Regions from separate parts of the Gordonia terrae genome, predicted to be linked through region 2. Evidence: riboswitches for the same ligand, from Rfam matches in the RefSeq annotation. Region 2 holds a riboswitch; each other region holds the start of a gene.
The links. Region 2 has a riboswitch for cobalamin ahead of BCM27_RS05960 (FecCD family ABC transporter permease). Riboswitches for the same ligand answer to the same signal wherever they lie in the genome.
Positions count from the first base shown of each region.

Region 1: another riboswitch for cobalamin. It lies ahead of BCM27_RS09305 (CbtB domain-containing protein); the one in region 2 lies ahead of BCM27_RS05960 (FecCD family ABC transporter permease).
Region 3: another riboswitch for cobalamin. It lies ahead of cobN (cobaltochelatase subunit CobN); the one in region 2 lies ahead of BCM27_RS05960 (FecCD family ABC transporter permease).
Region 4: another riboswitch for cobalamin. It lies ahead of BCM27_RS06550 (ABC transporter substrate-binding protein); the one in region 2 lies ahead of BCM27_RS05960 (FecCD family ABC transporter permease).

Region 1 is NZ_CP016594.1:2,047,939-2,055,766, forward strand. Features, by position in the region: gene BCM27_RS09300 (ATP-dependent helicase) at 1-3,155, opposite strand, end outside; cobalamin riboswitch at 3,217-3,353, shown strand; gene BCM27_RS09305 (CbtB domain-containing protein) at 3,429-3,665, shown strand; gene BCM27_RS09310 (CbtA family protein) at 3,707-4,537, shown strand; gene BCM27_RS09315 (histidine phosphatase family protein) at 4,557-5,048, shown strand; gene BCM27_RS09320 (acyl-CoA dehydrogenase family protein) at 5,164-6,390, shown strand; gene BCM27_RS25940 (three-helix bundle dimerization domain-containing protein) at 6,439-6,780, opposite strand; gene ppk2 (polyphosphate kinase 2) at 6,917-7,750, shown strand; gene BCM27_RS09335 (cation-translocating P-type ATPase) at 7,816-7,828, shown strand, end outside.
Region 2 is NZ_CP016594.1:1,300,431-1,308,258, forward strand. Features, by position in the region: gene BCM27_RS05945 (HNH endonuclease signature motif containing protein) at 1-1,142, opposite strand, end outside; gene BCM27_RS05950 (ABC transporter substrate-binding protein) at 1,384-2,463, opposite strand; gene BCM27_RS05955 (ABC transporter ATP-binding protein) at 2,475-3,278, opposite strand; gene BCM27_RS05960 (FecCD family ABC transporter permease) at 3,302-4,381, opposite strand; cobalamin riboswitch at 4,429-4,610, opposite strand; gene BCM27_RS05965 (L-lactate dehydrogenase) at 4,727-5,680, shown strand; gene BCM27_RS05970 (alpha/beta hydrolase) at 5,687-6,571, opposite strand; gene BCM27_RS05975 (excalibur calcium-binding domain-containing protein) at 6,766-7,038, shown strand; gene BCM27_RS05980 (YoaK family protein) at 7,113-7,814, shown strand; gene BCM27_RS05985 (DUF2786 domain-containing protein) at 7,825-7,828, shown strand, end outside.
Region 3 is NZ_CP016594.1:2,809,567-2,817,394, reverse strand. Features, by position in the region: gene BCM27_RS12760 (amidohydrolase) at 1-18, opposite strand, end outside; gene BCM27_RS12755 (FxsA family protein) at 123-632, opposite strand; gene cobN (cobaltochelatase subunit CobN) at 738-4,469, opposite strand; cobalamin riboswitch at 4,542-4,677, opposite strand; gene cobG (precorrin-3B synthase) at 4,681-5,841, shown strand; gene BCM27_RS12740 (precorrin-8X methylmutase) at 5,855-6,478, shown strand; gene cobJ (precorrin-3B C(17)-methyltransferase) at 6,481-7,828, shown strand, end outside.
Region 4 is NZ_CP016594.1:1,438,728-1,446,555, forward strand. Features, by position in the region: gene BCM27_RS06540 (flavin-containing monooxygenase) at 1-1,509, opposite strand, end outside; gene BCM27_RS06545 (TetR/AcrR family transcriptional regulator) at 1,502-2,083, opposite strand; adenosylcobalamin (AdoCbl) riboswitch at 2,189-2,270, shown strand; gene BCM27_RS06550 (ABC transporter substrate-binding protein) at 2,293-3,903, shown strand; gene BCM27_RS06555 (ABC transporter permease) at 3,914-4,888, shown strand; gene BCM27_RS06560 (ABC transporter ATP-binding protein/permease) at 4,885-7,164, shown strand; gene BCM27_RS06565 (LLM class F420-dependent oxidoreductase) at 7,125-7,828, shown strand, end outside.

The DNA.
Region 1 (7,828 bases), 750 kb from region 2:
GCCAGGCGGTTCAGGGTGTCGCGCACGACCCCGGTCGCGATGCCCAGCGCCGCGGAGGCCTCGGGCACGCTGAACGGCCCGTGGGTACGGGCATACCGGCCGATCAGGTCCCCGACCGGATCGGGGACCGGTTCGAGAAAGGCCGCCGGGATACCCAGCGGTGCAGGGACTCCCAACGCATCCCGCAACCGCGCGGTGTCGTCGATTGCGGCCCACAGCGCGCGCGAGTTGTGGTTCACCGAGATGATCTGGCCGCTGCGGTGCAGCTCGGCGAGGACATCGGTCGCCGGCTCGTCGCCGCGGTACCGGGCCTCGACCTCCTGGGTGGTGAGGGGTCCCAGCCACCGCAGCAGGTCGACGACATCCTCGGCGTCGCGGGCCTGGCGTTCGGGAGACAGGCGTTGGAGACGGGCGATCACGTCGGCGATGACGGCCGGATCGAGGAGTTCGCGGAGGTCGACGCGACCGAGGAGTTGTGCCAGCAGGCTGGTGTCGAGCGAGAGCGCGGCCGCCCGGCGCTCGGCGAGCGGGGCGTCGTCGGCGTACATGAACGCCCCGACGTAGCCGAACAACAACGATGCGGCGAACGGTGACGGGCTCTGTGTCTCGGTCTCCACGACCCGGATGCGGCGTGTGCGGATGCGGGTCAGCAGATCGAGGAGGGCGGGGAGGTCGTAGACGTCCTGCAGGCACTCGCGGACGGCCTCGAGCACGATCGGGAAGTCGGGGAACTTGGAGGCGACGGACAGCAGTTGGGCGCTGCGCTGGCGCTGCTGCCACAGCGGAGCGCGCCGTCCGGGGTCGCGTCGCGGCAACAACAGTGCGCGAGCGGCGCATTCGCGGAACCGGGAGGCGAACATCGACGAATCCGCGAGACCGTCGGTCACGAGCTGCTCGACCTCGTCCGGGTCGAGGAGGAACACGTCGGCGCCGGGCGGGGCGTCGTCGGTGTCGGGCATGCGCAGGATGATCCCGTCGTCGGAGGCCGTGGTGGCACCCTCGATGCCCAGGGTCTCCAGCAGGCGCTGCGAGATCGCGCTCGCCCAGGGTGCGTGGACACGTAAACCGTAGGGGGAGTGCAGGATCACCCGCCAGTCGCCGAGCTCGTCACGGAACCGCTCGACCACCAGGGTGCGGTCGGTGGGGAGGTGTCCGGTCGACTCCCGCTGCTCGGCGATGAGGGTCTCGAGGTTGGTGCGGGCGTTGTCGGTGAGGCCGAGGCGTGCGGCATGGTCGTCGAGCTTGCCGGGGTCGGCGATCGCACCGGTGAACGCACCGATCGCGGCGCCGAGTTCGGCGGGGCGTCCGATCGCGTCGCCGATCCAGAACGGCAACCGGCCCGGCTGACCGAACGCGGGGGAGACCAGGACGCGGTCGTGGGTGATGTCCTCGATCCGCCAGCTGGTCGCGCCGAGTGCGAAGACGTCGCCGACACGCGACTCGTAGACCATCTCCTCGTCGAGTTCGCCGACGCGCGTTGCCTTCTCGCCGACCATGAACACACCGAAGAGGCCGCGGTCGGGGATGGAACCGCCCGAGGTGACCGCGAGCCGCTGCGCTCCGCGCCGGCCGGTGATCACCCCGGCGTCGCGGTCCCAGTTCACCCGCGGGCGCAGTTCGGCGAACTCGTCCGACGGAAAACGACCCGCGATCAGGTCGAGGGTCGCGTCGAAGACGCCCCGGCCCAGTTCGCGATAGGGCGCCGCGCGGCGAATCACCTCGTACCAGTGGTCGACCTCGAGGTCGTCGACCGCGGCGGCCGCGATGGTCTGCTGGGCGAGGATGTCGAGGGGATTCTGCGGGACCTTGATCTCCTCGATCGCCCCGTCGAGCATGCGGCTCACCGTCACGGTGCAGTGCAGGAGATCGGTGCGGTGCTTCGGGTACAGGATGCCCTGGCTGATCTCGCCGACCTGGTGGCCGGCGCGGCCGATGCGCTGCAGCCCGCTGGCCACCGACGGCGGGGACTCCACCTGGATCACGAGGTCGACCGCGCCCATGTCGATGCCGAGTTCGAGGGAGCTGGTCGCGACGACGCAGGACAGGCGCCCGGCCTTCAGGTCGTCCTCGATCTGGGCGCGCTGCTCCTTGCTGACCGAGCCGTGATGCGCGCGGGCCAGGACGGGTTCGGCGCCCGAGCTCGCGCCGCTGCCCATGACGAACGCGGGGGCGCCGCCGGCGACCGACGGATTGCCGGTCGGTTCGGCCGGCTGCCCGTGGCGTTCGGCGTGGATCTCGTTGAGCCGGGCGGTGAGTTTCTCGGCGAGGCGCCGGGAGTTGGCGAACACGATCGTCGCCCGGTTGGCCTCGATCTGGTCGACGATCGAGGCCTCGACGTACGGCCACAGCGACCCGGCGGTCGGGGAGAACGCGTCGTCGAGTGCGGCGGGGTCGGCATCGGACACCGGGGGTGGGATGTTGGCCATGTCCTCGACCGGGACATCGACGCGGAGGTCGAACGTCTTGTCGGCCTTGGGCTTGACCACCTGACACGGCGCGGCGCCGGACAGGAACCCCGCCACCACCTCCGGCGGCCGGACGGTCGCCGACAACCCGATCCGCTGCGCGGGCTTCTCGAGCAGCTCGTCGAGTCGTTCGAGGGTCAGCGCGAGGTGCGTACCGCGCTTGGTGGCGGCGACCGCGTGCACCTCGTCGACGATGACGGCCTGGACGCCGGTGAGGCTCTCTCGCGCGGCCGACGTGAGCATCAGATACAGCGACTCCGGCGTCGTGATCAGGATGTCGGGCGGTGTCTTGACCAGTGCGCGGCGGTCCGCGGCGGAGGTGTCACCGGACCGGACGCCGACGGTGATGTTCGGTTCGGGCAGGTTGAGCTCCTGAGCCGCCCGCGTGATGCCGGTCAGCGGGGCCCGCAGGTTGCGTTCGACGTCGACGGCCAATGCCTTGAGCGGCGAGATGTAGAGGACCTTGGTGCCGGCGGGCCGCGAGTCCGGGTCGGCGGCGAGGCGGTCGAGGGCCCACAGGAACGCGGCGAGGGTCTTGCCCGATCCGGTGGGGGCGATGACCAAGGTGTGCGAGCCGTCGGCGATCGACGTCCACGCACCCTTCTGCGCGGCGGTGGGAGCGGTGAAGGCGCCGGAGAACCACCGTCGGGTGGGGGCGGTGAAGCGGTCGAGCACCGAAGCGCGGGGCATCTCTCCACTATGTCTCACGCGTACGACAGAACGCGGTATAGAGTCATCCCACGCCTGTGCGGGGAATCCGGTGAGAGTCCGGAACGGTCGCGCCACTGTGAACGCTGCCCATATCGACACCGTAGATATGTCGACGCGGTCGACGTGTCGACATATCGACGCGGTCGATGGTGACGGGGTGACGTGAGTCAGGATGCCGTGCCGGCGTGTAGCAGTCCTCCGGACTGCTACACCACGACATCTCCGACGCGAGATCGGCGAAAGGACCCCACCATGACAGCTCCCCGCACTGTTGCAGCCGTACAGGCCGCCCCGGCCCGTGCCCTGCCCGTACCGAACCTGTCGGTCGCGAGTGCAGCCCTCTGGCTCAGCCTGACCGTGCTCCTGGCGGGTCTCGCCTACTACTTCCTCGGGTACGACCAGGGCGTCGTGTCCGTCTTCGGCTCCGACACCCACGTCCACGAGTTCGTGCACGACGCACGCCACTTCCTCGGCTTCCCCTGCCACTGAGCCGGCCTGACCGGCCGTATCCCACAGGAAGCCAAGTACATATGGAGAAGAAATTCATCGGCGCCGGCCTGCTCGCAGGTCTGATCGCCGGAATCGTCTCGTTCGTGTTCGCCCGGTTCTACCTCGAACCGGTCGTCGCCAAGGCCATCGACTACGAAGGCGCCCGCTCGGAGGCCGAGGAGGCACTGGCCCACGCCGCCGAACCGGGTGGCCACACGCACGGTGAGGGCGGCGAGCTGTTCACGCGGGCCATGCAGGAGAACCTCGGCGCCGGTGTCGGCAACGTCGTGTTCGCGGTGTGCATGGGTGCGTTCTTCGCGGTGGCGTTCACGGTGCTCTGGAGTCATCTCGGCAGTCGCCATCCCGCGACCGACCCGCGCGCGGTCGCGGGTGTGCTCGGCGCGATCGGTTTCGTCGCCGTGTTCGCCGTGCCGTTCTTCGCCTACCCGGCGAATCCGCCCGCCGTCGGCGACGACGACACCATCGGCGAGAGAACCGGAGCCTTCCTCACCATCAGTGTGGCGTCGGTGATCCTGGCCATCGCGGCCGTGGTCCTGGCGTTGTGGCTGCGTCCGCGGATCGGCGGATTCGTCTCGGCCGTCGCCGCTGTCGCCGCCTACCTGGCCGGCGTAGCGATCGTGCTCGCGTTCCTGCCGTCCTTCGCCGAGGTCCCCGAGCCGGTTCGCAACGACGCCGGTCAGATCGTGTTCCCGGGCTTCCCCGGTGACGTGATCGGGGACTTCCGGGTCTACGCCATCGCCAACCAGGTGATCCTGTGGACGGTTCTCACCGTGGTGTTCGCCCTGCTGCTGGGGGCGATGGCGCGCTCGCGTACCGCCGACCGCGCCCCGGCGGTCGCCGCCCAGCACTGAGGCGGCGATCGTTTCGCGCATGCAGATCATCACCGCCGGTCGCACCGGCCCCAATCGGTCGGTGCGATTCGGCGGTGATCAGGTTCTGGACGAGCGGGGCCGCCGGGACGTGCTCCGCCTGGCCGCGACTTCCACGCGCACGGTCGGCAGTTGTGGTCCGGAGATCGCGACCCGGGAGACCGCCGAACTCCTGGGTGCCTCCGACGCCCTCGTCGACGACGCCCTGCGGACGCTGGACGTCGGAGCGTGGGCAGGCCGCACTCCGGAGGAGATCGATCCCGTCGAGCTCGGCGCGTGGTTCGCCGATCCCGGTGCCCGGCCACACGGGGGCGAGAGCCTTGCGGATTTCGTCGGCCGCGTCCATCTCTGGCGCGACGGCCGCTCCGGGCTCGCCGACCGTTGGGTGGTGGTGGCGATGCCGGTGGCCCAGGCCCTGCTGTGCCCGGGCGTGGAGCGGTTCTTCGCCCACGAGGTCCGCCCGGCGACCATCTACACCTGCGCAAACACCTGATAGGAACAGATTCGCGACGGCGTACCTAGACATCGGCAGTGACTCCTGACACAGTTGGGGACGACAAAACTGAAACATGTTCGCCCCGGGCGGACACCGGTCTGGGAGTGTGACGATGTTCGAGTGGTCCGATGAAGATCTGATGGTTCGGGACGCCTTGCGGGCGTTCATCGACAAGGAGATCCGGCCCCATCTCGACGAACTCGAGTCCGGCGTCCTGCCGCCGTACGACATCACCCGCAAGCTGTTGTCGAGCTTCGGTGTCGATGCCATGGCCAAGGATGCGCTCGAGAAGGAGCTCGAGGCAGAAGCCAAGGGCGAGAAGAAGAAGTCCTCCGGCGATGGCGGCGGCATGGGCGGATCGATGTTCATGATGGTCAACATCGAGCTCGCGGGTGTGTGTCTGGGCCTCGTCGCGTCGCTGGGAGTGAGCATGGGGCTGACCGCCTCGACCATCCGCGGCAAGGGCACGCTCGCGCAGAAGAAGCGCTGGCTGCCCGAGTTGGTGACCATGGAGAAGGTCGGCGCCTGGGCGATCACCGAACCCGACTCCGGGTCGGATGCGCTCGGCGGCATGAAGACCACGGTTCGTCGTGACGGTGACGACTACATCCTCAACGGGCAGAAGACCTTCATCACGAACGGCCCCTACGCCGACACCATCGTCGTGTTCGCCAAGCTCGACGACGGCAGCGGAACGCCGATGCGCGACCGCAAGGTGCTGTCGTTCGTGCTGGACAAGGGTATGCCGGGGCTCACCCAGGGTAAGCCGTTCAAGAAGATGGGCATGATGAGTTCGCCGACGGGCGAGCTGTTCTTCGACAACGTGCGCGTCGGCAAGGACCGACTGCTCGGCGAGACCGAGGACACCGGTTCGGACGCGCGCGGATCCGAAGGCGCCAAGGCCGGTTTCACCGCGGAGCGGGTCGGGATCGCCGCCCTCTCGCTGGGCATCATCAACGAGGCGCAACGGCTTTCGATCGACTACGCGAAGAACCGCAAGCTGTGGGGCCAGGAGATCGCACAGTTCCAGCTCATCCAGCTCAAGCTGGCCGAGATGGAGGTCGCGCGCATCAACGTCCAGAACATGCTCTTCAGTGCCCTCGAGCGGGGCAGGGCGGGCAAGCCGCTGAGCTTGTCCGAGGCGTCGGCGATGAAGCTGTACTCGTCCAAGGCGGCCACCGACGTCGCGATGGAGGCGGTGCAGTTGTTCGGCGGCAACGGTTACATGGCCGAGTACCGCGTGGAACAGCTTGCGCGCGATGCCAAGTCGCTCATGATCTACGCGGGGAGCAACGAGATCCAGGTGACCCATGTCGCCAAGGGGCTGCTGCGGGGCTGACGAACAGGCCCGGTCGTGTCGGACCATGCCGACACGATCGGGCCGGGTTCAGGCGACCTCGTCGGCGCGCACCTCGGGCGCCCGCGGCGTGGTACCGGGCGTCGGCGACACAAGCGTCAGGTGGTCCGGCTGTGCCAGGAAGTCCTCGATGTCGCGTCGAGCCGCCTTTTCGATCAGCAACGGCACGAAAATCCTGACCTTGCAGTCGGCGAACCGTCCGTGAATGGCGCGCACACGAGCGTTGATGTCATCGACAGTCATAACCGGAAACCGTGCGATCAGGCGACGAATCACCTGTTCGACTTCGAGCATCTCCTCAACCCGAGCCATTGGCACATTCTGCGGGAAAACCTTTGCGGCTGCCGGCTCATCGGGGAAACGATTGGTCACGATCGAGCATGCGACGGTGTGCCCCGTACCGGCCACGACAATTGCGCGTCGTCTTCGTCGGTTACCGCGCGGATGTCTCGGACGTGGCACAGAATGACCAGTTAGTCATTCGGTCCAGCCACGGGAGCGTACGGCCATGCCTGATTTCTCATCGTCCTCGGGTCAACTCCGAGGCCCGGATCACGACGGCCCGTCGGGCCCGATGTCGGGCAAGAAGTACCGCAAGCATCTCGAACCGCTGCACGCCGAGTTGGTCGCCATGCAGGAATGGGTCCGTGCGACCGGGGCGAAGGTCTGCATCGTCTTCGAGGGCCGGGACACGGCGGGCAAAGGTGGTGTCATCAAGGCGATCACGGCCAGGGTGAGCCCGCGGGTCTTCCGCGTGGTCGCGCTGCCCGCTCCCACCGAACGGGAGAAGTCGCAGATGTACCTCCAGCGGTACATTCCGCATCTGCCCGCGGCGGGCGAGGTCGTCATCTTCGACCGCAGTTGGTACAACCGGGCCGGTATCGAACGAGTGCTCGGGTTCTGCACGGAGAAGCAGGCCCACCAGTTCCTGGAACAGGTGCCCACGGTAGAACGGTCGATGGTCGAGTCGGGGATCATTCTGCTCAAGTACTGGCCCGAGATCAGCGAGGAACAGCAGACCCTTCGCCTGCAGAGCCGGATCGACGATCCGCGGAAGATCTGGAAGCTGTCCGACATGGACCTCGCGTCCTACAGCCGCTGGTACGACTATTCGCGGGCCCGCGACGAGATGTTCCGGTTCACCGACACGGGCTGGGCGCCCTGGTATGTCGTCTCCACCGACGAGAAGAAACGGGGTCGGCTGAATGTGATCGAGCATCTTCTCGGTCAGGTTCCCTACACGCCGCTCGAACGTCCCCGGATCGAACTGCCGAAGCGGCAGAAGGCCAAGGGCTATCGGCCACCCGAGCAGGCCCTGCACTGGATCCCGACCCCGTATTGACGACCCGATACCGAACCGCAGTCGAGTAGTCACCACACCGCCCGAGCCCGAGGCAGGAGAGTTGTATGGCCATCGCAC
Region 2 (7,828 bases):
GGTGCGGAACAGACTTCACCGTCGGGGCGGGCGAAGGAGACGAGGCGTTGTTCGCGGGTGGCGAGGCGTTTGCCGCGTCCGAAGTACAGCGGGACGGCGGTGGCGTCCTTCAATACTGCCAACCATGGTTGAAAGCCGCCGGCCATCGCGACCAGGTCGGGGATGGGCAGCAGGGTGCCGGTGGCGGTGGTGGCGAGCCCGGCTTCGCGGATCAGGTCGGAGAGGTCGGCTTTGATGATCAGTTGCACGGGCAGCCCGCGGTGCGACTTTCCGAGTGCGCCGGCGGCGAAACCCGCGGCCAGGGCGGCATCGAGCGCATCGTGATTGGTCTGCGCGAGGGTGCGCCCATCACGATCGGCCGCGAGCGCCACGGCGTCGGGATCGACAGCTCCCGCCGGCCCGCGGGGCGAATCCGGGTCGTCTAGGTTGTTGAGTCCCGGCTTGCCCCAAACGGCGAACATCATCGTCAGCCGGGCGGCGAGTTCGGGGGTGAGGGTGCCGGAGATGGTGGCGGTGCCGTCGGCGCGTTGGCGTCCGATCCACAGGTTGCGGCGCCGTTTCCGGTCGGTGTCGTGGGCCAGGGTGCCGTCGGGGTCGAGGTGGGCGAGCAACCGCGCACCGAGTTGCGTGATGTCGGCAGGCGTGTGGTCGGCGGCGATCTCGGCCATCTGACGCTCGGCAGCGACTTTCACATCATGCTCGACGGCGTGGGGGATCTGGTCGAGGACATCGAGGGCGGCCTGCACGTGTGCAGAGCCAACCGCTCCCGCAGCGAACGCCTCAGCGAGGCAGGGGTATTCGGGTGGGAGGACCTCGCCGCCGAGGCTGGTCCGGTGGGCGGTGGCGTCCATCTGCTTACGACGCCGCACAGGGTTGGAGACTCGCAGCCGGTGGGTCATGAACTGCATGAGCGTTCGGCAGCCGGTCTTGCGGGGGAGGTCGCGGGCCTCGGCCTGATCGATCTGCCGGTCACCGGCGACGGTCAGTCGCGCGATGGCGCGTTCGGTCTCGGCTGCCACGTCAGTCAACTCGGCGTCGGTACATGGCGCCAGGTCCACGGTCTGCAGTTCGTCGAGGATCGCATGCAACTCGGTGACGAGTTCGACGGCTCGCGGTTTCGGCGTGGCTGATTCGTCAGACATGGCCACCCCCCGAGAACCGTTGCTGCGAATGTACGTTCGAGTGTACACCGACACGGCTACATCGCAACCTCTAAAGCTCTGTTGTGCAACGGTATTCGTCGGACAAGAGTTGTCGGTGCCTCATGGTAGGGGTACGAATCCAGTCAGGTGTTGCGAACTTCGACGGTGGGCGCACTGGATCCCCCAGGGGCGGCGGCACGACAATCGCCGCCGCCCGCGTGCTCTACGAGCGTTCGGCGACTCACTGCAGCCAGTTGTTGCCCCCGAGGTCCAGCTGCGCGACGTCGAGGCTCGGGGTGATTCCGGATTCCGGTGCGAGGCCGTGGTTCTCGAGGACGTTGCGCATGATCTCGGCGGCGTCGATGTTCAGCGGGCTCGACACCCACATCGCGTACGGCAGGTTCACGAATCGGTTCTCGCGTACCGCCTTGAGATTGCGGCTGGCCGGGTTGGACCGCAGCGCGGCGATCTTCTCTTCGACCGTCTGACCGGGGTAGTCCACGAACACGATGACGTCGGGGTCCGCGGTGGTGAGCCGTTCCCAGCTGACGGCGGTCCACGTGTCGTCGATGTCCTCGGTCGCGTTGCGGGCGCCCGCGGCGTCGATGATGCCCTGCGGGCCGCCGTAGGACCCGGAGGAGAAGATGGTGTCGGAGACGCTGTCGAAGACGAAGACCGTGGGCTTGTCGGCGGGTTGCGGTGCGGCGCGGAGCTTCTCGAGGCGGTCGGCGACCTCGTCGGCCGCGGCGGCGCCCTGGTCCGGGTTGCCGGTGATGGTGCCGATGTTGCGCAGGTCGGTGTCGAGCGCGACCCATGGGTCCATGGTGCCGCGCTGCGCCTCACCCTCGACCTGCCGGCACGCCTCGGACAGCTGGTAGACGTCGATGCCGTGGGATGCGAGGATCTCCGGCGTGATCCCGCGGGACTCGCTCATGCCGTAGTTGTATCCGGCATAGAGCACCTGGGGCTTCGCGGCGACGATGTTCTCGAGCGTGGGACGCTCGGCCGCGACCTCGTTCAGGGTGTCCACCTGAGGTCCGTACTCGAGCCGGAGAACATCTTTGTCGCGGGCGAGCGCACTGACCGCCACCATGTTGTCGCGGGCGCCCGCCGCCAGGGCGATCGCGATCATGCCACCGTCGTTGACGAACAGCCGGTCGAGCGGCTGGGGGAAATCGACGTCGGCTCCGCAATTGGCCACCGTCACAGTGTCTTCGGTGGCCGCGGTGCTGTCGGTCGAGCATGCGGCAACCGCGCCAAGGGTCAGTGCGGCGACCAGGACGGCGGCGGTCGGGTGGACTCGGGAGGTGCGCGTACTCAAGGGATGTCCTCTCACAGGGTGTCTGTCGTCAGAGCTCGGGGAGCAGAAGTGTTGGGGGAGTTCAGCAGGAGGTGTGGCAGGCCCGTCGCCGGGTGGGTGACAACGGTCCCGGACACCTCGAAGACGGCCGCCAGCAGATCCGGCGTCAGCACGTCGACGGGTCGGCCCTGGGCGACCACGCCGCCGTCGGACACCACTGCGACACAATCGAAGTGGCGCAGGACGAGGTCGAGGTCGTGCATCGCTGCCAGCACGGTGGCGTCGAGTTCGTCGAGGATCTTCATCAGCCGCAGGCGCCAGGCCGCGTCCAGATGATTGGTGGGTTCGTCGAGCACCAGGATCGGGGTCTGCTGTGCGAGTGCACGGGCGAGGACGACGCGATGCCGCTCGCCACCGGACAGGTGGGTGCACGAGCGGGCGCCCCAGCCGTCGAGGCCGACCTGCGCGAGCACCGCGCCGACCACCGTCGAGTCGTCGGCGTCCCCGGTGGACCAGGCCGATCGGTAGGGGGTCCGGCCCAGGCCGACCGCCTCGGCGACGGTCAGTTCGGCCGAGGGCTGTTCCTCCTGGCCCACCACCGCTATCGAGCGGGCCCGCTGCCGCGACGGGAGTCGATGCAGGTCCTCGCCACCCACGTCGATGGTGCCGGCGACGGGACGTTCGAGCCCACACAGCGTGCGCAACAGGGTGGTCTTGCCGGAACCGTTGGGGCCGACGATGGCCAGTCGGGTGCCCGCCGGGACGTCGAGATCGACATCGCGCAGGACGACGCGGCCGCCCCGTCGACACGCGAGTGCGTTCGCGCGCAACGCCATCGAGCGGATCGGTGGTGGATTGGTCATGAGCCGCCGCCGAACACATACTGGCGTCGACCCATGAGGAACAGGAAGATCGGCGCGCCGATCAACCCGGTGACGATGCCCAAAGGCATCTCCCGAGGCGCGGCCGCGACCCGCGAGATGACGTCGACCCACACCAGGAACAGTGCGCCGCCGCAGACCGCCACCGGCAGCATCGCGCGGTGGGTGGCGCCGACGAGCAGCCGGGCGGCGTGCGGGACGATCAGACCGACGAAGCCGATCCCACCCGCCACCGCGACGAGCACGCCCACCAGGACGCCCTGGATCCCGAAGAGCGCGTTACGCATCGCGCGTACCGGTACACCCAGCGACGTCGCGGTGTCGGTGCCGGCCGCGTAGGCGTCGAGCCAGGAGTGGATGGCGAGCATCGCCACGATGGTGACCAGCACGACCACCCCGGCGATCTGCACCTTCGCCCAGGTGGCGCCGGCGACGCTGCCGAGCATCCAGAACATCACGTTGTCGGCGGCGTGGGGATCCGCGGCGGTGAACACGAGGAGCGACGACAACGCCATGAACGCCGAGGACAACACGACGCCGGACAGGATGAGTCGCAGCGCGGTCAACCCGCCCTGGGCGCGGGCGACGAGGTACACCGTGACGGTGGCCGCGAGCGCGCCGAGGAGCGCGCCGCCGGAGAGTGCCCACACCCCGAGGCCGGCCAGCACGCCGAGGGTCATGACGGCGGTGGCCCCGACCGCCGCGCCGGCGGACACGCCGAGCAGGTACGGCTCGGCGAGGGGGTTGCGGACCAGGGCCTGCATGAGAGCGCCGGCCAGTGCGAGCCCGGCACCGACGAGCGCGGCCAGGACGGACCGCGGCAGCCGGAGATCCCAGATGATCACCGCGTGCGCGGAATCGGTCTCGGCGCCGGTCAGGCGGCCGGCGACGGTGTGCCAGACGTCGCCGACGGGGATGGTCTCGGCGCCGAACGCGGTGGCCAGGGCGATGCTGAGGAGCGTGAGGACGAGCAGAACTGCGGCTAGCGGCGTCGACGGGAGTCGCCGTACCGGCGGGGCGGTGGCGATCTCGGTCGTGCCGTCGATACGACGGGACACGGACTGTACTGCCTTAGGGTCTGGGTATCTGTGCGCGAGATACACGGTGGACTCGAGCGAGAGCGGCCGGTATTCGGACTCGGGTTCGTCCGGAGCCGGCGCCTTCCCGGGTCGCCCCAGTGGCTGTGTGCCGGTTCCGTCCCCCATACCGCTGCGCGCCAGTCCCGGATTCGCACCGGATTCCCTGACACCCACGTGTGCGGGTGTGACCGTTCTCGCCGCACACGCTATCAACACCGTCCAGCGGATCGGTGGGCGGTCGGCGTGCGTCCCCGGACAGCGGCCGTGCGAGGACCTACGCTGGATGCCGACGATCGATGAACCCGACGCGGAAACGGTGAACCGATGGACGTACGAGACACGAAGCTGGCCATCATCGGGGCGGGTGCGGTGGGCACCGCGATCGCCTACTCCTCGCTCATCCGGGGTGTTGCACGGACCATCGCGCTCCTCGACATCAACGCCGCGAAGGTGACCGCCGAGGTGCTCGACATGTCCCACGGCCTCGAGTTCGTCCCTCGTGCCGACATCATCGGCTCCGACGACGTGTCGGTGTGCGCGGACGCCGACGTCGTCGTCTTCACCGCCGGTGCGAAGCAGAAGCCGGGTCAGTCCCGTCTCGAATTGGCCGAGGCCACAATCGGTCTGACGCGCGCCATCCTCCCGGGGGTGCTCGAGGTGGCCCCGAATGCGATCTACGTGATGGTCACCAATCCGGTCGACGTCGTCACCTACGCCGCCCAGCAGATCAGCGGATTGTCGCCCAGCCGAATCTTCGGCTCGGGCACCGTGCTCGACTCGTCCCGGCTGCGTTTCCTCATCGCGCAGCATTGCGGTGTCGCGGTGCAGAGCGTGCACTCCTACATCGCCGGCGAGCACGGCGACACCGAGATCCCGCTGTGGAGCTCGGCGACGATCGGTGGGGTGCCGCTGACGTCGTGGACCCCGCTGCCCGGTCGTCCGGCGCTGAATGTGGTTGCACGCGAACGCATCCACCACGAGGTCGTGCATGCCGCCTACACCATCATCGAGGGCAAGGGGGCCACGAACTATGCGATCGGTCTGGCGTCGACGCGCATCGTCGAGGCGATCCTGAACAACGAGCACCGGGTGCTGCCGGTGTCGACGCGGACCGACGGGATCGAAGGGCTCGACGGAGTGTGTCTCTCGCTGCCGACCGTCGTCGACCGCGGCGGCGCCCAGACCCGGCTCGACGTCCCGCTCTCGGATGCGGAGCGAGCCGGTCTGCTCGCGTCGGCGGAGACGCTGCGGGGGATGCAGGCCCGGTTCGGGCTGTAGTCGGGGTCAGGTCGGCACGGTGGTGCGCAGGAACTGCAGCTGGTCGGCGACGACCTTCTCGAAGTCCTCGCCGATGTAGATGTCGAAGTGCCCGACCGGGTATCGGATGACCCGGGCTCCGGGTGCGCGCCGCGCGTAGGCGATCGTCGAGCGTGCCGGTGCCACCGTGTCCCCGTCGCACACGCACAGCAGGGTCGGGCAGTCGAGATCTTTCAATGCCCGGCCGGGTGAGTGCAACGGAATGGTCAGTCCGACCCGCGCGGCCACCTCGTTGGGCAGTTCGAGACCGTCGGGAACCAGTGGGAGATATCCCGACACCGCGTCCGGTGCGGTCATCAGCGCCGCCGATCCCGGTTCGCCGGCCAGGCCGACCATGACCGGCGGCCTGCGCAGTGCGGATCCGGCCAGATCCGCGAGTGCCCGAACGGTCACCTTCGCCCCGGACACCACGCCCAGGGCTGCGGTCGACGCAGGTCCGCTGGTGAATGGGCACTGGGAGATCACCGCTGCCACCCGGCCGTCGCGTTTGCCGGCGACGAGCACGTGTCCGCCGCCGAAGGAGGTGCCCCACAGCACTATTCGTGAGGTGTCGACGCCGGCGAGAGTTCGTGCGAAGGCGATCGCCGCGGCCCAGTCGTCGAGCTGGCGCCGGATGGACAGGAGCTGTCGCGGTTCGCCGTCGCTGTCGCCGAAGTGACGGTAGTCGAACACCAGGCACGAGTAGCCCGCCGCGGTGAAGCGCTCGGCGAACGCGTCGAGTCGCATCCGCCGGACCGCACCGAGCCCGTGTGCCATCACGATGACCGGCGCCGGTGTGGTTCCCTCGGGCCGGTACCACCAGGCCCGGCATGTCGTCCCGGACGAGTCGAACTCGACGTCGTTCCTGATCATCGTTCCCCCGCTGTCGGTGTGTGGCCTGGGCGGACTGTACCAATACGCATTGTCAAATGACAGGGTGATCTCGCCCGACGTGTCCGTCGGCCGGACCAATCTTCGCGATGCGCGCGCTGTTCGACGACCTGACTCCGTAATGTCACCTCGTCACGATGAGGTGTCGGGGGACACACAGAAGAAGGTCAAGCACGATGCGTTGCTCGCGAAAGATGGTTCTCGGATTCCTGGCCGCGGCGTCCATGACGGTCGCTCCGCTGATGGTGGCGGCGCCCGCCTCGGCGGCAACCGATTACGCCAACTGCTCAGAACTCAACGCCGACTATCCGCACGGTGTCGGCCAGACGGGCGCCGTCGACTCCACGTCGGGTACGCCGGTCACGAACTTCACCGTCGACGACGACCTGTACGACGCGAACACCGAGAGCGACCGCGACAAGGACGGTATCGCCTGCGAGAAGCGCTGAGCGCGACCAGAGCCTGACGACGTCGCGGTCGGCGTGCGCCTGCCGCCGGACATGCAGGCGTTAGATTCGTGCTCATGGCGGCCCGACTCGACAGGTTTCTGAGCAGCGCACACCCGGACATCGCGATCGCGGCCGCGCTGCTGTTCGTGGCCGGCTTGATCGACGCCATCGCGTTCTTCGTGCTCAAGGGCAGCTTCGTCGCCTTCATGTCGGGCAACTCCACCATCATGGGTGCCTCGGCCGCGGCGGGCCGGTGGTCGACCATCGCTCTCGTCGCCGGACTCGTGGTCGCGTTCTTCAGTGGTGCTGCCGGGGGTGCGGCGATCAGCCGCTGGGGCGGGAACCACGCTCCGGTGTGGATTCTCGGGGCGGTGACCGGCGCGCTTCTCGCCGGCACCGTCGTCGCACTCACCGCGTCGCCGACCGCCGGGATGATCGTCGTCGCGGTGGCCACCGGTGCGATCAACTCGGCGCTGTCGCACACGTCGACCGTGCAGGGCGGACTGACCTATGTCACCGGCACGCTGGTGAAGTCCGCGCAACAACTGGTCGCGTCGCTGGGCACCGACCGGCCGTGGGCGTGGCTCGAGGTGTTCTGGATGTGGCCGGTGTTCGTGCTCGGCGCGGTGTGCGGTGGATTCGCCGAACGACACTGGGGTGTCGCCGGGCTGTGGGTCGGGGTCCTGATCGCCGCCTGCGCCCTGCTCTTGCGCGTCGCCGAGACGTCGTCTCGAGGCAATTCGCGGTCCGATGGAACCGATCGGGCCGCTGGATAGTCTGAAACATATGC
Region 3 (7,828 bases), 1.5 Mb from region 2:
AAGCAGTTGGGTTGCCACGATCGTTCAGTGTGCCTTGCCGTCGGTGAAGGGTGGCGAGGGGTCCGGTTGCCGGGCGTCGGGATCCCGGGCGGTGTCGCCAGTCGACGCAGTACAGAACGGGCTCAGCGGCCCTGTGGGAGGCCCCGGGTCCCGAACGGCGTGGTGGCCGACCCCGGCCCGGGCGTGTCGGATTCCACGACGGAGCCCTCGACGACGGTTGCGCCACGTCCCGCGCCGTAGACGCCGGTGGCGTAGACCCCGGCCCGGTCCATCGCGGTCGCGACCCGGCGCGCGCCGACGGCCACGACGACCGGACGCATCACCCGACGGGTGGGCGGGAACAGCAGGAGGGTCCCGGCCACGGTCGACACGACACCCGGGATGACCAGCAGCAGGGTCGACACGGCGACGAGCGCGGTGTCGGCCAGCGGTGCACGGGCGTCGACCTCGTTCCGGGACGCCCGCTGCAGCTCGCCGAAGACCTTGCGGCCCTGCCAGCGCAGGACCACGACCCCGAGGACGACGGCGGCGAGGCTGATCAGCACCGCCCAGCCGAACCCGAGGGTCATGACCATCGCGACGAATGCGGCGATCTCCAGTACGGCGTAGGCCGCGAACCAGCGGAGAGCCATGATGCTTCACCTGTCCTTCGGTGCCCTTCGGCACCCGTTGACGTCAGGGTCTGCATCGGTAACGAACGAGTGCCCGATTTTTCTCCCGAGGGGGTTTCGAGAGGTTCAGTCCTCGCCGCGGCCCTCGATGTCGCCCTCGGTCTGCAGGAAGACGTTGCGCAGGGCGTCGAGCAGCTCGGCCGGCGGCTCGCGCCACATGTCGCGTTCGACGGCCTCGAGCAGCCGTTCCGCGATGCCGTGCAGCGCCCAGGGATTGGACTGCTGCATGAACTGCTGATTGGTCTCGTCGAGGACGTAGGACTCGGTGAGCTTCTCGTACATCCAGTCGGCGACGACGTCGGTGGTGGCGTCGTAGCCGAAGAGGTAGTCGACCGTGGCGGCCATCTCGAAGGCGCCCTTGTAGCCGTGGCGCTGCATCGCCGAGATCCACCGCGGGTTGACCACGCGGGCGCGGAACACCCGGCTGGTCTCCTCCGACAGCGTCCGGGTGCGGACGGAGTCGGGCCGGGTGCTGTCGCCGATGTAGGCCTCGGGCGAGGAGCCGGTCAACGCGCGGACGGTCGCGACCATGCCGCCGTGGTACTGGAAGTAGTCGTCGGAGTCGGCGATGTCGTGCTCGCGGGTGTCGGTGTTCTTCGCCGCCACGGCGATCCGCTTGTACGCGGAGCGCATGTCGGCGACCGCGGGCACACCGTCGAGGTCGCGTCCGTAGGCGTAGCCGCCCCATTCGGTGTAGACCCGCGCGAGGTCCTCGTCGCTGCGCCAGTCCCGCGAGTCGATGAGTTGCAGGATGCCGGCGCCGTAGGTGCCGGGCTTGGACCCGAAGACGCGCATCGCGGCACGACGCCGGTCGCCGTGTTCGGCCATCGCCGCACGCACGTGGGCGGCGACGAAGTTCTGCTCGTCGGTTTCGTCGTCGGCACCCGCGGCGAGCGCGACCGCATCGTCGAGCATCGTGACCACGTGCGGGAACGCGTCCCGGAAGAAGCCGGAGATGCGCACGGTGACGTCGATGCGGGGACGGCCGAGTTCCTCGAGCCCGATGAGCTCGAGCGAGGAGACGCGCCGGGACATCTCGTCCCACACGGGCATGACACCGAGCAACGCGAGCACCTCGGCGACATCGTCACCCGACGTGCGCATGGCGCTGGTCCCCCACACCGACAGTCCCACCGACGGGGGGTATGCGCCGTGATCGGCCAGGTAGCGCTCGAGCAGCGAGTCGGCCATCGCCCGACCGGTTTCCCACGCCAGCCGCGAGGGCACCGCCTTCGGGTCGACGGAGTAGAAGTTGCGTCCGGTGGGCAGCACGTTGATCAGGCCGCGCAGCGGTGACCCGCTCGGCCCGGCCGGGATGAACCCGCCGTCCAGTGCGTGCAGCACTCGCGGGACCTCGCCGGTCGTCTGACGCAGGCGCGGGACGACCTCGGTCGCCGCGAAGGTGAGCACATCCCCGACCGCGCTGGGCAGTCCCGCGGTGGCCCCGGCAACTGCTTCGGTCGACCAGTCGTCCTTCGCGCAGGCGGCGACGAGTTCGCGGGCCTGCGCCTCTACGGCGTCGACGGAACCGCGCTCGGCCGAGCCGTCTTCGACGAGTCCGAGAGCCTCGCGGAGGCCGGGCAGAGCCGATGTGCCGCCCCAGAGTTGGCGGGCGCGCAGCATGGCGAGGACGAGGTCGACCTCGGCGTCGTCGCGCGGGGGCTCGCCGAGGACGTGCAGGCCGTCGCGGATCTGGACGTCCTTGATCTCGCAGAGCCAGCCGTCGACGTGCAGCAGCATGTCGTCGAAGACCTCTTCGTCGGGCCGTTCGGTCAGACCGAGGTCGGAATCCATCTTCGCCGCGGTCAGCAGTGTCCAGATCTGCTGGCGGATCGCGGGCAGCTTCGCCGGGTCGAGGGCGGAGATGTTGGCGTGCTCGTCGAGAAGCTGTTCCAGCCGGGCGATGTCGCCGTAGGACTCGGCGCGTGCCATCGGCGGGATCAGATGGTCGACGAGGACCGCGTGCGCACGTCGCTTGGCCTGCGTCCCCTCCCCCGGGTCGTTCACCAGGAACGGGTAGACGAGCGGGAGGTCGCCGAGGGCGGCGTCGGTGCCGCAGTCCGCCGACATGCCGAGATTCTTGCCGGGCAGCCATTCCAGGTTGCCGTGCTTGCCGACGTGCACGATCGCGTCGGCGCCGAAGCCGGTGTCGTGCGCAGCAATCCACCGGTACGACGCGAGGTAGTGATGCGACGGCGGGAGGTCGGGGTCGTGGTAGATCGCGACCGGGTTCTCGCCGAAGCCGCGCGGCGGCTGCACCATGATCGCGACGTTGCCGAAGGTCAGTGCCGCGATGACGATGTCGCCGTCGGGATTGTGCGTGCGGTCGACGAACAGGTCACCCGGAGCCGGACCCCAGTGCTCGGTGACCGCCGAGCGCAGTCCCTCGGGCAGGGTGTCGAACCACGCTCGGTAATCGCGCGCCGACAGGCGGATCGGGTTGGCGGCGAGGGTCTCCTCGGTGAGCCAGTCGGCATCCTGGCCGCCGGTGGCGATGATCTGGTGGATCAGCGCATCCGAATCGTCCTCGGCGAGACCGGGGATCGCGTCCGGGCCGGACTCCGGTCCGATGTCGTACCCGGCCGCGCGCATCGCATCGAGCAGGCGCAGGAGGCTGCGCGGGGTGTCGAGTCCGACGGCGTTGCCGATCCGGGCGTGCTTGGTCGGGTAGGCCGACAGCATGACCGCGATCCGCTTGTCCGCGGCCGGTGTCCGACGCAACCGGGCGTGCGCGGTGGCGATGCCTGCCACCCGGGCACAGCGCTCGAGATCCGGCTGGTACCAGGGCAATCCGTCGTCGTCGAACTCCTTGAAGGAGAACGGCACGGTGATGATCCGACCGTCGAACTCGGGCACCGCCACCTGGGTGGCGACGTCGAGCGGCGACAGGCCGTCGTCGCTGTCCTCCCAGTCCGCGCGGGACCCGGTGAGGCAGAGACCCTGCAGGATCGGGATGTCCAGGGCGGCCAGCCGTTCGATGTTCCACGCCTCGTCGTCGCCACCGGCCGACGCGGTGGCCGGGGTGGCGCCGCCCGCGGCGAGCACGGTGACCACCAGGGCGTCGGCGGTACCGAGCATCTCGAGGAGGTCGTCGGGGGCGGTCCGCAGCGACGCGCAGAAGATCGGCAGCGCTCGCGCGCCCTTCGCCTCGATGGCGTCGCAGAGCGCGGCGATGTAGCGGGTGTTGCCCGCCAGGTGCTGGGCGCGGTAGTAGAGCACGGCGATCGTGGGGGCGTCGGGCCCTTCGTGGCTCGTCGCTTGCGCTCCTCGCACCTCAGGGAGCGGAGAAGGCTCGGCGTGCGCTCCTCGGACCTCAGGGAGCGGAGTAGGCGTCCGTTCCAGCACGCCCCACGCGGGCGTCTGCTGCGGGAGTTCGAAACCGTTGCCGGTCAGCAGGACGGTGTCGGACAAGAAGTGGTGCAGGTTCACGAGGTTCGCGACGCCGCCGGCCGCGAGGTAGTCGTGGGCCTGCGCGGCGACACCGGACGGCACGGTGGAGTGCGCCATCAGGTCGGGGTCGGGCTGCTGCTCGCCGGAGCACACGACCAGGGGCTTGCCGGTCGCCTCGACCGCCGCGAGCCCGTCCTCCCACGCGCGCACTCCGCCCAGGATGCGTACGACGATGAGATCGGCGTCGGCGGCGAGTCGCGGGATGTCCTCGACCAGGATGCGAGAGGGGTTTGCGCCGCGGTAGGACACCGACGCCTCCGTCGGAGCACTGCCCGACGGTGCGTTCTCCTCATGGGCCGCCGAGGCCGTGAGCAGATCGGTGTCCGAGGTCGAGAGCAGCAGGATCATCGTGTCTCCTCGCCGGGTTGTCGCGCCCGGGTGCGTGTCGGTGCCGTGGGTGGCGGGTGCAGTGCGAGGGACTGGTCTGACTCCCGGATGGCCGGTCGATCCCGGCTCCCCGATCACAGTGGCGCGACCGCGCCGGAATCGCACCGGCTTCAGCCCGCTCGCGGTGCGTTCAGCCTACGGCCACCGCACCCGCCGGTCGTAGGCTGGTGGGATGAACCAGCCAGCCCGGGCCGCCGCCGACCGTTGCCCTGGGGTCTTCGACACGCATCCGGCGGCCGACGGCGCACTGGCCCGGGTCCGGCTGCCGGGCGGGCGGATCCGTCCGGATCAGCTGGAGGAGCTCGCCCGGGCGGCCGCCGACCATGCCGACGGACACCTGGAGCTGACGGTGCGCGGCAACCTCCAGCTGCGCGGGATCACCGACGTCGAGGCCGTCGCCGAGGCGGTCGTCGCGGCCGGGCTCGCGCCGAGCAGCACCCATGACAAGGTGCGCAACATCGAGCTCAGCCCACTGACCGGTCGTATCGGCGGCATCGCCGACGCGCGTCCGCTCGCCGCCGCCCTCGACGACGCCCTACGCGCCGACCCGGCCGCGGCCTCCTTGTCCGGCCGGTTCCTGTTCGGGATCGACGACGGCCGCGGTGACATCGCCGCCCGACGCCCGGATGCGTGCGCGGTGATCCGGGCCCGCACGCCACTAGCGGCGAACATCAGCATCGGCGGGGTCGCCGTCGGGTCGGCGAGTGGTTCGGAGGCGATCGTTCGCGCGCTGATCGCGGTGGCAGCGGGCCTGGGTCAGGTCGTTCCCGGCGCGTGGCGGGTCCGCGACCTCGACACCGACGCCCGGCGTCGACTCACCGACCTCGTCGCGTCGGGTCTCGACCCGGTGATCGACAACGACCCGGACACCACGCCGAGCGCCCCCGGCGAGCCGATCGTCGGCTGGTTCGACCAGGACGACGGCGCGGTCCTGCTCGGCGCGGTCGTCGAACTCGGTCGGTTGCCGGCCCGGCTGGCGGAGTTCATCGCGGCGGTCCAGGCGCCGATCGTGTTCACGCCCGACCGCGAGATCCTGCTCTGCGATCTAGGGGAGGGCGTGGCCGAGACGGTCGTCCGCGTGCTCGCACCGATGGGCCTGATCTTCGACGCCGCGTCGCCCTGGGCGTCCGTCAGCTGCTGCGTCGGAGCGCCCGGGTGCGCGTCCGCCCACGCCCCGGTCCGGGACGACCTGATGGCCCGTGTGCAGGCCGGCGACCCCGTCGACGAACGCGAGCACTGGGTCGGTTGCGCCCGTGGCTGCGGATCGCCGGCCGAATCCCACCTCTCGGTGGAGGCCACGCCCGACGGCGGATACGAACGGCGGCGCCGTTAGGCTCGTCAGCACCATGACCGAGTACCTACGAGACGGCGCCGCGATCTACCGTCAGTCCTTCGCCACGATCCGCGCCGAGTCCGACCTCTCTGCGTTCGCGCCCGACGTCGCGACCGTGGTCGTCCGGATGATCCATGCATGCGGCCAGACCGACCTGACGCGCGACGTGATCGCGACGCCCGGTGTCGTGGCGGCCGCGCGCGGCGCGCTGGAGGCCGGCGCCCCGATCCTCTGCGACGCCAACATGGTGGCCTCCGGCATCACCCGCAAACGCCTCCCCGCGGACAACGAGGTGCTCTGCCACCTGTCCGAACCCACTCTCCCGACTCTTGCCGAGCAGCTGGGGACCACGAGAACCGCTGCCGCACTGGAGTTCTGGTTGCCCCGCCTGGAAGGTGCGGTGGTCGCGATCGGCAACGCGCCGACCGCACTGTTCACGCTGCTCGACATGATCGACGACGGTGCGCCCCGTCCCGCCGCGATCGTCGGCGCACCCGTCGGTTTCGTCGGCGCGGTCGAATCCTGCGCGGCCCTGGCCGAGCGCGACGACCTCGAGTTCATCACGGTCACGGGCCGGCGCGGCGGGTCGGCGATCACCGCGGCCGCGGTCAACGCGCTCGCGACCCCGAAGGAATGACGATGGCCCCCATGCACTCGGACAGCTCGGCCGCCGGACAGACGTCGGGTCAGGGCACGCTCTACGGCATCGGGCTCGGCCCGGGCGACAGCGAACTGATGACGGTCAAGGCCGCCCGCCTCATCACCACCGCGGATGTGATCGCGTATCACTCTGCGCGCCACGGCAACAGCATCGCGAGGTCGGTCGCCGAGCCGTACCTGCGCGAGGGCCAGACCGAGGAACGTCTGATGTACCCGGTCACCACCGAGACGACTGACCACCCCGGCGGCTACCAGGGCGCACTCGACGACTTCTACACCGAGAGCGCCGAACGTCTCGCGGTGCACCTGCGGGCCGGGCGTGACGTCGTCCTCCTCGCCGAGGGCGATCCGCTCTTCTACAGCTCGTACATGCACATGCACAAGCGGCTGTCGCCGCACTTCGACGCCGAGATCGTGCCCGGCGTGACCTCGGTGAGCGCGGCGTCGGCGGCCACCGGAGTCCCGCTCGTCGAGGGCGAAGAGACCCTCACGGTGGTTCCGGGTACGGCGTCGACGTCGGAGCTGCTCTTCCGTTTCCGTTCCGGGGACGCGATCGTCGTGATGAAACTCGGCCGGACCTTCGAGCGGGTGCGTGATGCGCTCCGCGAGGCCGGGCGTCTCGACGAGGCGTACTACGTCGAGCGCGCCTCCACGACGGTCGAACGGGTGCTCCCGGCCGCCGACGTGAATCCCGCGGAGGTGCCCTACTTCTCGATCCTCGTCGTCCCGGGACGCCGCAACAATCCGAGGTTCGAGCCGGAACCCGTGCCCGGTGAGCTCGTCGTCGTCGGGCTCGGCCCGGGCCACGACAGCTGGACCACCCCGGAGGTGCGCACCGAGCTGGCCACGGCCACCGACCTCGTCGGATACACCACCTACCTCAAGCGCGTCACCCCCCGCCCGGGCCAGCGCGTGCATGCCAGCGACAACCGGGTGGAGGCCGAACGCGCCGAATTCGCCCTCGACCTCGCCCGACGCGGCGCGCGTGTCGCCGTCGTCTCCTCCGGTGATCCCGGCGTGTTCGCGATGGCCGCCGCAGTCGCCGAGGTTGCCGCGCAACCGCGGTGGCACGAGGTGCCCGTCCGCGTGGTGCCCGGCGTCACCGCGGCCACCGCGGTCGCCGCAGCGGTCGGCGCGCCCCTCGGACACGACTTCGCGGTCATCTCGCTCTCCGACAGGCTCAAGCCGTGGTCGGTCATCGAACGACGCGTCCGTGCCGCGCTCGGCGCCGATCTGGTCATCGCCATCTACAACCCGGGGTCGGCGAGCCGCACCTGGCAGGTCGGCGCCCTGCAGCACACGCTCACCCAGACGGTGTCGCCCGACC
Region 4 (7,828 bases), 140 kb from region 2:
GGCGGCCGCGGGTGGGATCGCGGCGTCGAATCGGTGATCGGCCGGGTCGAACGACGACATCATCCGGCGGAAGTCGCTCGTGAACTTCGGCCACATCACCGAGTTTCGTCCGGTGGAGTCGAGATACCAGCTCGAGCATCCGCCCGAATTCCATACGGTGCGTTCGAGTTCGGGATCGAGGTCGGCGTTGTACCGGTCCTGGGCGGTGTCGGTGACCTCGAAGGTCGAACGGCCGCTGCGGGACAGCTCGGAGAGTGCCTTGCTCATGTAGTACGCCTGCGGTTCCAGCATGAGCACGATCGAGCTGTGACCCAGATTGGTGTTGGGGCCGTACAGGAAGAACAGGTTGGGGAAGCCGTGGATCTCGACGCCGCGGTAGGCGCGCGGCGATCCCGCCCACGCCTGGGCCAGGGTGCGCCCGTCGCGTCCGGTGATCGCCGACGCGATCGGCGGTTCGGTGGGTGTGAACCCGGTCGCGAACACGACCGTGTCGACCTCGTGTTCGCGGCCCTGGTCGTCGACGGCGCCGCGTGCGGTGAGGCGGGTGATCGCGCCGGTCACCGTTGCATTGTCGCGCTGCAATGCGGGGAACCATTTGTTGGTCAACAGCATCCGCTTGCAACCGATGGTGTAGTCGGGGGTGAGCCGACGGCGCAGGTCGCCGTCACGGACCTGGATCCGCAGCTGCGCCAGCGCGATGGTCTTGGCGATCGGGAGCAGTTTGGGGTTGCGGGCCATCATCAGGACGTAGGCCTCGCGATAGGTCCACACCATCCGCCGGACGAGCCGGTGGACACCGGGGACGCGGCGATAGAGTGCGCGTTCGAGGGAGCCGATGGTGCGGTCCAGACGCGGCACGACCCAAGCGGGAGTGCGCTGGAAGACCGTGAGATGTCCGACCTCGTCAACGATCTCGGGCACGATCTGGATCGCCGACGCGCCGGTGCCGACGATCGCGACGCGACGTCCGCGGAGGTCGTGGGAGTGGTCCCACTGAGCGGAGTGGAACACGGTGCCGGTGAACTCATCGGCGCCGGCGACCGGTGGCAGACCCGGCTCGGACAGCGCTCCCGGCGCCGCGACCAGGTAGCGGCAGCGGATCTCGCCATCCGTTGTGACCACGATCCATTCCTGCGCCGCGCCGTCCCAGTGAGCCGATGTGAGTGCACAGTTGTAACGGATCTGGTCGGCGAAATCGGCTGCGACCGAACGCAGATACTGGTGGATCTCGTGGCGGCGACCGTAGGTGTTGGACCAGTCCGGGTTGGGGGCGAAGGACAGGGAGTACAGCGACGTCGGGACGTCGCAGGCCGCGCCCGGGTAGTCGTTCTCGCGCCAGACCCCACCCGCGCCGTCGCCACGTTCGATGGCCAGCGTCTGCAGCTGCGGATGATCCGTGCGAAGACGATGCAGGGCGGCGAGACCGCCGAACCCGACGCCGACGACGAGGACGTCCACGCGCCGGGGCAGCGTGTTCTGCTGCGGGAGAGTCGGACTGGGTTCAGTCATGGGTCAGGAGTTCCTTCCATACGGGCAGGAGGTGGTCGAGCAGCGCGCGGTCGGCGTCGGGTGAGCGCAGGATGCGCGACACCGCCAATCCGCGTGCGAGTTCGATGGAGAGTTCGAGTTCCGCGGCGGTGTACCGGTCACCGAACAACTCGGCACAACCGACGGCGAGTGCGTCGGACACCTGCTGTTCCAGCGGGATGATCGCGGTTCGCAATCCGACGTCGCAGCGGGCGGCGACCCACAGCTCGAGAGCGGCGTCGAACAGCGGGCCGCTGAACGCCTCGATGAGTATCTCGAGTCCCTCGTGACCCGTCCGGGGCCGCGACAGGATCTCTGCCAGCCGACGCTCGACCAGGTGTCCGACCGCGGCGACCACCAGTGATTCCCGGGTGGGGAAGTGATGCAGGAGAGCGCCGCGGGAGATACCTGCCCGGCGGTTGACCTCCTGCGTCGTGGTGGCGGCGTAGCCGACGTCGACCAGGGCGTCGACGGTCGCGTCGAGGATGAGCGCACGCGTGGTCGCGGTGCGTTCGGCCTGCGTGCGTCGGCGCGGGGCTCGGGTGGGCTCGGTCACATCGACGACGATAGCACAAACAGTCCGGACTGCTTGTAAGTTCCGGAGATCATCCACCGCACGCCGCATGCGATGTCGTGATTGGCCACTCCGTACGATGACCGGGACGCAAGGGAACCCGGTGCGAATCCGGGGCTGTCCCGCAACTGTGACCCGACCTCGATCGGGAAGCCAGATCGCTTGCGTCTTCGCGACCCACGAGGATGGACATGAAAAATTCAAGATCGACAGCTGCGCACGCAGCTCCCGAATTGACCCGACGCCGGCTGCTACGCGGAGCCGGTGGGATCGCCGGCCTCGCCGGTCTCGGCGCGGTGGGCCTGCTCGCCGGTTGTGCCGACCGGCCGAGCCCGGCAGGCGCTCCGAGCGGCGGTACCCCGGTCCCCGGCGGCACGTTGCGCGTCGTCTTCGCGGGCACCTCGGCGACCGCCGATGTCCTCGACCCGCACGTCGTCGGCCACTCGGCGGGTGGCGCACTGTCCAAGGCGGTGTGGGATCACCTCGTCGACTACAACAACGACCTCACCCTCGACTATCGGCTCGCCGAGTCGCTGGAACCCAACGCCGACGGCTCGCAGTGGCGGATGGCGCTGCGCCGGGGCGTCGAGTTCAGTGACGGTTCGCCGTTCACGTCTCGCGATGTCATGTGGAGTCTCGAGCGCATGCTCGACGAGGAGAAACCGTCGGCCGGTGACCTCGACATCATCGACCTGTCCCGCACCAGGCCCGACGGCGATCACGCCGTCGTGGTGTCGATGAGAGAACCCGTCGCCGACTTCGGTTCGGTGCTCGCCGGTTGGTACGTCTACGTGATCAAGGACGGTACGACGGAATTCACGCCGTCGTCGCTTCCCGTGGGGACCGGCCCGTTCGTTCTGGAGTCGTGGTCGCCGGGCGACCGGTCGGTGTTGACCCGCAACGAGAACCACTGGGATCAGCGGCCCCACCTCGACGGGCTGGAGATCCTCCAGGTCGCCGAAGCCGACGCCAGATTCAACGCGTTCGGCTCGCAGGAGGCCGACGTCGTCTACGAACTCTCGCCGGCGCAGGGCAACATCCTGCGATCGCAGTCCGACGTCTACCTCGTGACGCCGCCGGTGGGCACGATGAGCTCGTTCACGATGCGTACCGACCTCGCGCCGTTCGACGATCCGCGAGTACGGGAGGCCCTCAAGCTGTCGGTGGACCGGCAGGCGATGGTCGACAAGGTGTATTACGGGTTCGCCGAGGTCGGCAACGACCTGTACGGCAAGGGCGCACCGTTCTACGCCGACATGCCGCAACGCGCGTACGACCCGGAACGGGCTCGCCGCCTGCTCCGAGAGGCGGGCAAGGAGAACCTCGTCGTCACCCTGCACACCGCGGACGTCAGTCCCGGCCAGTTGGCCTCGGCGACCCTCTTCGCCGAGCAGGCCAAGGCCGCCGGGATCACCGTCAACCTCGCTGTCGAGCCGGGCGACACCTACTTCTCCCAGGTCGTCGGGTCAAAGCCCCTCACCCAGTCCGGTTGGTGGAACTACAGTCTGGACTACTTCTACGGGCAGACCCTCACCTCGGACGCCCCGGCCAACGCGACCGCCTGGCGTCGTCCTGCGTGGGATGCCACCTTCGCCCAGGCTCGCGCCGAGATGGACCCGGCTCGCCGTGGTGAGTTGTACCGGGAACTGCAGGACGAACTCTGGAACGACAGCGGTTACCTCATCCACAGTTTCGCCCTGCAGCCGACGGGCGTCCGCAACACCGTGCAGGGCATCACCGACGGGGTGCCCGGCACCGGGCAGTGGGCCTCCTTCACGGGCACCTGGCTCCAGCAGCGCTAGGGGACTCGTCGTGTTGCGGTATGTCGCGGGCCGGTTGGCCGGGGCGTTGGCCGTGCTCGCTGTCGTTGCGGTGTCGATCTTCGTGCTCTTCGAACTGCTCCCGGGTGATGCCGCCACGACCCGGTTGTCGAGAGGAGCCGCGGGCCAACCGGATCCGGCTCAGGTGGCCGCTCTGCGCGCGGAACTGGGACTCGATCGTCCGGCAGTCGTACGGTTCCTCGACTGGGCAGGCGGTTTCCTCACCGGGGACCTCGGCGTGTCGCAACTCTCGGGCCGTCCGGTCGCCGAGATCCTCGACGGGCGACTCGCGAACTCGGTGATCCTCGCGATCGTCACCGTCGTCGTCCTGGTCCCGGCGGCGCTGGCGATCGGCGTCGCCGCCGGCGCACGGCCGGGTTCGCGCTGGGACCGGTTGCTCAGTACTGCGGCGCTCGCGGCGGAATCCGTCCCCGCGTTCGTGGTCGGTGTCGTACTGATTGCCTGGGTGGCGATCGGGATGGGGGTGCTGCCCGCGGTGTCGCTCGTACCGACGGGCACATCGGCGCTCGACCGTCCGGAGGTGCTGGTGCTACCGGTGCTGTGCCTGCTCATCGGGCTGGCACCGCATCCGGTGCGACTCGTCCGCGCCCGGATGACGGAAGCGATGCGCGCGCCGTACATCTCGGCGGCGCGGGCGAACGGGGTCGGCGAATTCCGGCTCGTCGTGCGTCATGCGGCGCCCAACGCGATCTCCGCGTCGGTGCAACCGCTGGCGGGAGCCGTCGTCGGGCTCGTCGGCGGTATCGCGGTCATCGAAGTCGTGTTCGCGTATCCGGGTGTGGCGCACGAACTCCTGCGGGCCATCTCCGGACGCGATCTGATCTTCGTGCAGTCGGTGGCGGTGCTGTTGGCCGCGTACGGGCTGCTCGTGTATCTCCTCGCCGACCTCGTGGCGCTCGGCTCGTCGCCGGCCGCACGGGGTGTCATCGGACGCAGCCGGTCATGAGCACGCGCTGTCGACGGCTCGTCGGCCCCGCTGCGGTGTTGGGCGTCCTCGTGATCGTCATTGTCCTCGGGCCGTTCGTCGCACCGTTCTCGCCGACCGCGATCGCCTCGGTGCCGTTCGAGACACCGTCGTCGAACCATTGGCTCGGAACCGATTTCGTCGGACGCGACGTCCTGTCACGCGTTCTACACGGTGGTCACCGGCTAATACTGATGACCGCGGTCGCGCTGTCGGTGTCGTACGTCGTCGGCGTTCTCCTCGGAGTCACCGCGGGAATGTCACGCCGGCTCGACGGCTGGGTGATGCGCCCGGTCGACGCGATCACCGTCCTGCCATGGTTTCTCCTGCTCGTGGTCATCGCGACGACGATGGGGAAGGGCCCGGTCGCGGTGTGCCTCACCGTCGGAGTCGCGACGGTGCCATGGGTGGCGAAGATCGTGCGGACGGCGACGATCGAACTCATGGACGCGGGTTTCGTCGAAGCCGCGATCGCCCGCGGCGAGACACTGCGATGGATCGCGGTGGCCCAGGTACTGCCGAACCTGCGGCCGGTGTTGCTGGCCGACGCCGGGATACGGGTCTCGGGAACCATCGCGCTCGTCACCGCGGGCAGCTTCCTCGGTCTCGGAGTGACTCAGCCACAGCCGGACTGGGCGTTGATGGTCACCGAGAACAAGGGCGGGATGGCGTTGACCCCCTGGCCGGTCGTCGTGCCTGCCGTATGCATCGCAGCGCTGGTCGTGGCGGTGAACCTGCTCGTCGACCGGTTGTCCGAACCCCCCGAGCCCTCACCTCGTGGTCCGCGACAACGTGTCCGGCGGCCGCTGGGCCGTCCGGATGCCACGGCCGGGAACCCGATATCGGTGTCGGGGCTCACGGTGGCGGCACCTGATGGCACCCCGCTCGTCGCGATCGACGCTCTCGAGGTCCGCCGTGGCGAGACCCTGGCCGTCGTCGGACCCTCCGGTGCCGGAAAGACCACGACGGCACTCGCTCTCGTCGACGCGCTGCCACCCGGATTCGTCACCGCCGGGACCGTGCGTGTGCAGGCTCCCGCCGACGGCGGTCGACGGCTCGGATACGTACCGCAGGACCCCGGTACCTCGCTCAACCCGTCCATGCGGATCGGTTCGGCCCTCCGAGAAGTCCGACGCGCCCACCGGTCGCGTCGTGCCCGGGACATCGAGATCCTGCTCGCCGAACTCGGATTGCCGACGGACCGCGAGTTCCTCCGCAGGTATCCGGCGCAGCTGTCCGGCGGCCAGCAACAACGGGTTCTGCTCGCGATCGCCCTCCTCGGCTCCCCGGGCGTGCTCGTCCTCGACGAGCCGACGAGCGGTCTGGACGCGGCCACGGCGGACGAACTGGTCGGGGTGTTGGACCGTCTCCGCAGTGGACGCACGGTCATCGTCATCACCCATGACCTGCACCGTATCTCGCGTATCGTCGATCGAGTCGTGATGCTCGACGGCGGGCGGATCACCGGCGAGTACCAGGCCGACGAGTTGCCTGCATCGCATGTTCCGGCGGCGGTGGCGCCCGCGGCCCGATTCGTCGACGACGCCGGCCCACGCGTCGTCGTGCGCGGCGTCACGGCAGACCATGGCCGCGCCACCGTGCTGCACGACGTCTCGTTCGAGATCGGGCGGGGCGAGTGTCTGGCGATCGTCGGACGTTCGGGCGCCGGAAAGTCGACGCTCGCGCGGTGTCTGGCGGGTTTGCATCCCCCGACCGACGGTGAGCTGCTGCTCGACGGCGCGCGCCTGGCGTCGACCGCCCGTGACCGCAGCATCGATCAGCGGCGCGCGATCAGCATGGTCTACCAGAATCCGCGACGCAGCCTGGACCCCCGGCGGACGGTCGGCCGGGAACTGCGCCGGGTACTCCGGGTGTTGCGCGGACTCGACGGCGTTGCCGCGGACCGCGAGATCGCGTCATTGCTGGCGGCGGTCCACCTCGGCCCGGAGATGCTCGATCGCCGCCCCGGCGAGTTGTCCGGCGGCCAGATCCAGCGCGTGGCGATCGCACGGGCACTCGCCGGCGGTCCGGACGTCCTGATCTGCGATGAGATCACGTCGTCGCTGGACGAGGTGGCCGCGGATGCGGTCCTGAGGATCCTCGAGGAACTCCGGGCGACGGGAACCTCGATGCTGCTGATCTCCCACGATGCGCAGACCGTGCGGCGGATGGCCGATCAGGTCCGGACGATGATCGACGGCCGCGTAAGTTGGACGTCATGCGATTCGGACTCTTCATTCCGCAGGGCTGGCGTCTAGATCTCGTGGGTGTGGACCCCGCGGACCAGTGGGGGGTGATGTCCTCGGTCGCCGACCGCGCCGAGTCGGGCGGATGGGACTCGGTCTGGGTCTACGACCACTTTCACACCGTGCCGCTGCCGACGGACGAGGCCACCCACGAGGCCTGGACCCTGGTGGCCGCACTGGCCGCCACCACCAGTCGCGTGGAGATCGGCCAGATGTGCACCGCGATGAGTTACCGCAACCCGATGTACCTGGCCAAGGTCGCCGCCACCGCCGACCTGATCTCCGGCGGTCGCGTGCAGATGGGCATCGGCGGCGGTTGGTACGAACACGAATGGCGCGCATACGGATACGGATTCCCGTCGGCGGGCGAGCGCCTCGCGCGGCTCGACGAGGGCGTGCAGATCATGAAACAGGCCTGGGAACAGGGCCGCGCGACGCTCGACGGCAAGCACTACACCGTCGACGACGCCATCTGCGCCCCGCAGCCCACGGCCGGACGGCTGCCGCTGTGGATCGCCGGCGGCGGGGAGAAGAAGACGCTGCGGATCGCGGCGAAGTACGCGGACTACACCAACTTCGACGGCACACCCGACGGATTCGTGCACAAATCGGCAGTGCTGCAACAGCATTGCGCCGACCTCGGACGCGACTTCGAGGCGATCACCCGCTCGGCCAA